Linked DNA regions of Formosa sp. Hel1_33_131. The protein of the gene in region 1 interacts with the protein of each later gene in a pairwise test. Links are inferred from orthologs where the notes say so. Each region holds a gene or a part of one and is shown on either strand. Other genes may lie near its edges. The genes, in order: sucC and sucD.

The links.
Region 2: the proteins of sucC (region 1) and sucD interact in binary tests that used the Escherichia coli proteins (3 or more experiments, as listed by UniProt). The link is inferred for Formosa sp. Hel1_33_131 from one-to-one orthologs.

Annotation. Positions count from the first base shown.
Region 1 is NZ_CP017260.1:279,773-283,063, forward strand. Bases 77-3,029 are described here. They hold sucC (ADP-forming succinate--CoA ligase subunit beta), read right to left. Parts: upstream 2,172-3,029; coding sequence 981-2,171; downstream 77-980. Other genes in these bases: FORMB_RS01300 (CBS domain-containing protein), read right to left, coding at 77-81; FORMB_RS01305 (carbon-nitrogen hydrolase family protein), read right to left, coding at 167-853; FORMB_RS01315 (hypothetical protein), read right to left, coding at 2,308-2,964. Also shown: more of FORMB_RS01300, read right to left, coding at 1-76; lysA (diaminopimelate decarboxylase), read left to right, coding at 3,085-3,291. UniProt on the Escherichia coli protein: Succinyl-CoA synthetase functions in the citric acid cycle (TCA), coupling the hydrolysis of succinyl-CoA to the synthesis of either ATP or GTP and thus represents the only step of substrate-level phosphorylation in the TCA.
Region 2 is NZ_CP017260.1:19,855-23,094, reverse strand. The notes cover bases 10-2,911. They hold sucD (succinate--CoA ligase subunit alpha), read left to right. Parts: upstream 10-975; coding sequence 976-1,848; downstream 1,849-2,911. Other genes in these bases: FORMB_RS00100 (hypothetical protein), read right to left, coding at 2,663-2,911; FORMB_RS00105 (hypothetical protein), read left to right, coding at 2,146-2,340; FORMB_RS00115 (UDP-3-O-(3-hydroxymyristoyl)glucosamine N-acyltransferase), read left to right, coding at 10-892. In the rest of the region: more of FORMB_RS00115, read left to right, coding at 1-9; more of FORMB_RS00100, read right to left, coding at 2,912-2,956; FORMB_RS00095 (addiction module protein), read right to left, coding at 2,946-3,194. UniProt on the Escherichia coli protein: Succinyl-CoA synthetase functions in the citric acid cycle (TCA), coupling the hydrolysis of succinyl-CoA to the synthesis of either ATP or GTP and thus represents the only step of substrate-level phosphorylation in the TCA.

The DNA.
Region 1 (3,291 bases):
TTTAAGGTCTTCCATAAGGTGGCGAAGGAACTCTATCCTCGCTTGATGATCTGATTTTGTATTTACTTTCTGCTCTCCCATACAAAGAAGTTTTAAATGGTTTTATTTAGGTTCGATAGATTTTTTAATTGCACAATCTGTATCCGTATCATAAATCAAAAGTTCTTCATCTGTAGGATTCATTTGTCCTTTCAATTCCCCTTTTTGATTCCCCTTTTTGATTCCATATTGAAGATCTACCTGCCGATTCAGAACCTCCAGAGATTCCTACAAAATTGGACATTAAAACTATTATTTTATGTTTTTTAGCCAAGCTTGATAAAATATTTAGTTTTTTATTGATCCCAGACACATTAGTCATCACTGCGGCAACATAAATAGTCGCTGATTGAGAAATCGCAGCATCACAATGTTCAGAAACTGAAGATTCATAACATATCGCTGGTGCTATTTTATGGTTATCAATTTGGATAAAACACGGTTTTTTTCCATTCTCAAAATACTGCTCTTCACCTTGATATAAATATTGCTTAGAGTAAGTCATTCGTTCTTTATTGGGTTGAAATAGGATCATACTGACTAAAGGTTTTGAAATTCCTGCAGTTGGAACTCCAAATCCAATGGTAATATTATTTAAGTCGCTCACCTTTTGAAAGACATCAAACCGTTTGTCTTTTTGAGTTGTCGCCAATGATTTCGCTAATTCAGGTTCATAACCTGTAATTGAAAGCTCCGGAAAAAACACCGCAGAAACTTTCTCTGTAGTGGCCAATTCTATGAGTTCTAAATGAGCCGTTATATTTTTCTCAACACCTCCTTTGAATGGTTTGATTTGTGCAACACTAATTTTCATGGGTGTAGAGCGTTTGGGACGTTAATACACCTGCAATTTATAAAAAATAATTCACAAAAAAAATCCAGAGCGAATGCTCTGGATTTTTTTATATCTATAAACTCTGTTTAGAGTCTGTAATGTCTATTTAAGCTAAAACAGCTTGTACTTTGTCAGCAGCTTCTTGAAATTCAACAGCACTTTGAACATCCAGTCCGGAGTTGTCAATTAATTTTTTGGCGATATCCGCATTGGTTCCTTGTAAGCGTACAATGATTGGCACATTGATAGTTCCCATGTTTTTATAAGCGTCAATCACTCCTTGAGCCACACGGTCACAACGCACAATTCCTCCAAAAATATTAATCAAAATGGCTTTTACTTCTGGATCTTTTAAGATAATCTGAAAAGCGGCTTCTACACGTGCAGCATCTGCCGTACCACCAACATCTAAAAAGTTAGCTGGCTCACCTCCTGCTTGTTTGATTAAATCCATCGTCGCCATTGCCAAACCTGCACCGTTTACCATACAGCCAACGTTGCCTTCTAAATCTACATAATTAAGACCTAAAGCACCTGCTTCAACTTCAATAGGATTTTCTTCGCGAATGTCTCTTAATTCTAAATAATCTTTATGTCTGAATAAAGCATTGTCGTCAATGGTTACTTTGGCATCGACTGCTAATATTTTATTATCACTTGTTTTTAATACTGGGTTGATTTCAAATAACGATGCATCCGATTTGTCATAAGCCGTATATAAAGCTGTTACAAATTTAGTCATGTCCTTAAATGCAGCCCCTGATAAACCAAGGTTGAAAGCTACACGACGCGCTTGGAATGGTAACATTCCAGTTGCAGGATCAATTTCTTCTGTAAAAATTAAATGTGGTGTTTCTTCAGCAACGGTTTCGATATCCATTCCACCTTCCGTAGAATACATAATCATATTTCTTCCTGTCGTTCGGTTCAAAAGAACTGAGACATAAAATTCACTCGTTTCCGTCTCACCAGGATAATATACATCTTCAGCTACCAATACTTGGTGTACTTTTTTGCCTTCGGCAGAGGTTTGAGGCGTCACTAATTGCATGCCGATAATTTGATCTGCAATCGATTCTACTTCACCTAGATTTTTAGCAAGTTTAACCCCACCACCTTTACCACGACCACCTGCGTGTACTTGGGCTTTTAGGACGTGCCAGCCTGTACCAGTTTCTTCGGTCAGTTTTTTGGCAGCAGCAACCGCTTCTTGAGGCGTATTTACGACGATTCCCTTTTGGATTTTTACGCCAAAAGTGCTTAATATTTCTTTTCCTTGGTATTCGTGTAAGTTCATCTTTAAATAGATTTATTTTTTATTTCCTCATAGGAAGAAATATTTAAAAACTTTAGAGCCCAAAAGTAATTAACCTTATGCGTTTTACCAATAATTTTTAGAATTGATTTTGAGTTAATTCGTTTTTTATATCCATCTAATATTTCAACCCTTTTATGACTGAGAATGCTTTATCAACTAAATGGTCTTCAACGAGGATGGTGAACTCATTTGTGGTTGAAATGACTTCGTATAAAGTGACATTTTCCCAAGCCAGCCGCTTAAATATTTGATAGTACAATCCAACAATTTTAGAATTACCTTGTGGTAAGTTAATGCTTATGGCCGATAAATTATCTTGCAAGCCAATGAGTGTTTCATTTTTAAAGACCTCAAAAATGCTCTCTTTTTCTGAGGTGGAACTCATAATATTACTTTCAAAAATTCCACGGGTGAACGCATAAAATATTTGATGTTTCGTATTGATTTTTTCTAATACTTTTGAATGGCTGTTGATTAATGTCTTGGAATTCTGAAATGTAAAATCACTTAAATTGGAGCGCACAGTGATATCGCCTAAGTTTTTAAATACATTTTTTAAGCGTACTGTATCTTCAGTATTAATAGGTTGATCATAGCGTCTTAATGCCATCATAATGGCACCATCTTTTACAGGTCTGCGTAACATCTCAGAAATAGTGGTATTTAAATCTTTTGCTAAGGCTGAAAAATTTATAATCTCACGGGTGAGTGCTTCTTCCAAAAAAGGTCTGGACACTAAAATCTCTTGAACACAGGAAGCGATTGTTTTCAATTTGTTTATTATTTAACATTTTGTGTAAAAATAGTATTATTTTTTTATTTTTATGGTACATCTAAGGATTAGATTTAGTTTTGACGTTTCAACTAGAATAAATATTAAAATTTAGAAACAATGAATCAAGACACTTTATTACAGATTGCAAAAGACTATGGAAGCCCCGTTTACGTGTATGACGCACATAAAATGGAAACCCAATACAAACGGTTAACAGCAGCTTTTAGTAAAGTCAAACATTTGAAAGTTAATTATGCCGCCAAAGCATTGACCAATATTTCAGTTCTTAAATTTATCAACCACTTGGGTGCTGGATTGGACACG
Region 2 (3,240 bases), 260 kb from region 1 along the record:
TGAATATGTAGGGGATCCAAACTTTGAAGTATTGGGTATGAATGAAATTCACGTGGTATCTGCTGGTGACATCGTCTTTGTGGACCATCCAAAATATTACGATAAAGCCCTTGCTTCTAAAGCAACGGTGGTACTTATCAATAAAAAAGTGGAATGTCCAGAAGGAAAAGTACTCCTAATTTCTGACGATCCATTTAGAGATTTCAACAAACTCACGGCGCATTTTAAACCCTTTCAAGCATCTCATAAACCGATTTCAGACTCCGCAAAAATTGGAACTGGCACAACCCTTCAACCCAACTGTTTTATTGGAAACAATGTGGTGATTGGAGACCATTGTACAATCCATTCTAACGTAAGTATATATGATGGAACTATTATTGGAGATAATGTCATTATTCATGCAAATACAGTTTTAGGAGCTAGCGCTTTCTATTATAAGAAACGTCCCGAAGGTTACGATCAATTACAATCGTGTGGTCGTGTCATCATTGAAAATGAGGTTCATATTGGTGCTTCTTGTACCATTGATCGTGGCGTTACTGGCGACACAACTATCGGAGCAGGCTCTAAACTGGACAATTTGATTCAGGTGGGGCATGACACTCTGATCGGAAAAAACTGCTTAATTGCGTCTCAAACGGGCATTGCTGGCTGTTGTGTTATTGAAGATGATGTCACTATTTGGGGACAAGTGGGCACCACGAGTGGAATCACTATTGGCGCTAAAGCGGTTGTCTTGGGCCAAACAGGCGTTTCAAAATCAATTGAAGGCGGCAAAACATACTTTGGAACACCCATTGAAGAGGCGCGAACCAAACTAAAAGAATTGGCATTACTTCGTAAATTACCAGAGATCATTCAAGAATTAAAACAAAATAAAAATGGATAGAATTTTAAATGCTAAAACCTTTAAAATTTCCATTCAAAAAATTACATTTGCAGCAGTTAAAAAACTAATAAAAACAAAACCAGATGAGTGTTTTAGTAAATAAAGATTCAAAAATAATAGTTCAAGGATTTACGGGGAGTGAAGGCACATTTCATGCTTCACAAATGATTGACTACGGAACGAACGTTGTGGGTGGTGTAACGCCCGGAAAAGGTGGACAAACACATTTAGATAAACCTGTTTTTAATACCGTTCAAGAAGCGGTAGAGAAAGTAGGAGCGGATACAACCATTATTTTTGTACCACCCGCTTTTGCAGCCGATGCTATTATGGAAGCAGCCGATGCTGGTATTAAAGTGATTATTACAATTACCGAAGGAATTCCCGTAGCCGATATGATCAAGGCTTCTAACTATATTAGTGGAAAAGACTGCCGTTTGGTAGGTCCTAACTGCCCTGGGGTGATTACACCCGGAGAAGCAAAAGTAGGCATCATGCCTGGATTTGTTTTCAAAAAAGGAACAGTTGGTGTTGTTTCTAAATCAGGAACTTTAACTTATGAAGCAGCGGATCAAGTAGTGAAACAAGGGTTAGGAATTACCACTGCGATTGGAATTGGTGGCGACCCAATTATTGGAACCACAACCAAAGAAGCTTTAGAAATGCTTATCAACGATTCAGAAACCGAATGTGTGGTGATGATTGGTGAAATTGGTGGGCAACTTGAAGGAGATGCTGCCAAATGGTATAAAGAAAGCGGTAGCAAAAAACCAGTAGTTGGATTTATTGCTGGTGAAACGGCACCTGCCGGACGTACGATGGGACATGCTGGTGCTATTGTTGGTGGAAGTGATGACACTGCCCAAGCTAAAAAGCAAATCATGAGAGAATGTGGTATCCACGTTGTGGAATCTCCTGCAGAAATTGGGAAGAAAGTAGCAGAAGTGCTGGCTTAGAAAATTCTTTTTTATATAATATCTAACCTCCTAATTTTATTGGGAGGTTTTTTGTGTGATATATTTCAATTGTATGTTACCGAATTGTTAAAATTTAAGACAACCATTTTTTTAAATTAACTTTTCGTTATAACTTTAGAGTTCCTAAATCTATTATTATTATTATTATGAAACTTAAAATTCTCATTTTACTTTTTATCCCTCGCTGCCGCACGAATCCTTTCGTGTGGTCATAAAGAAAAGTAACGAGTTTGATAAAAACAAAGAATTGTATTTTAAATTTAAGAAGGAGGTTAGATGAGTAGAAATTATAAATTTCATAATCCAGAAGAATATGTTTATAGTAGTGCCGTTGATTATGCAGATCAAAAAGGATTTATAGATGATGTGCTGGTTTTTAGAATGTTAAATCACCACACGAAAGGATTCGTGCGGTATCCGGGGAGAGCTATCATAGTTCTGTTAATCAGGCAGGTCATCAGAATGTTGTAGCAAAATAAATTGCATTTCATTTAGATTTAATTGATGTTCCACAAACTTTTAATCTTTACGAAAGGAATGGAGATTTAGCGTCAATTAATCTTAGGAATTATGACGACTATAATTCTAATCAACATTTTGTCTATTTAAGGAAAGACTTATTTAATAAATTTCTTAAGGATAACAATTATAAATTTATTTGGAGTATTTGGGGAGAAAGAGAAGTTCACTTTGAAGGGCATATGGTAGCTCGTCAATTTGCACAAGAACATGGAGTAGATGGATATAAAAGTTTAAACAGATAATACCTTATTCTGAATAATAAAAATGAAATTTATTTCGTTTTTTTATTTTGGTCTTGAAAAGTATTAAATACAGAATATACAATCACCTGATTTTGATATTCTTCGTATATAATTATGTAAGGAAATCTTTTTAACGGAAGTTCTCGAAAGACTGGCTTTCTCTTTATTTCAAATAATGCCTCACCATTTTTTAGGGTTTGAAAATAGCCATCTAAATAATTGAAAAAATCTGCACCTAATCCAATTTGCTTGGACTCGTACCATTCTATTGCTTTATCAATTTCTATTTGCGCTTCAAGTTCAATGATTAATTTAGAACCCATACTTATTTCTCAATTTTTGTCTGACTTCGTCCCAAGTAGAACCACTTGTTTCTCCTGCATGATATTTGCGACGACGTTCTTCAACAATTTTATAATGTTCCTCTGGAATAATAGATGGGGCTTGTGTAGATGTATTAATAGAATCAAAAACACCATCTAAAGCTATAAGTTTTGAATCGTCTTGTATAAACAAATTAAATTGTTCTATCAGTTTAGCTCTTAATTCTAATGCTCCCATAATATTATCTTTTAGATAAACAAAGATACATAAATCATTCCAAACG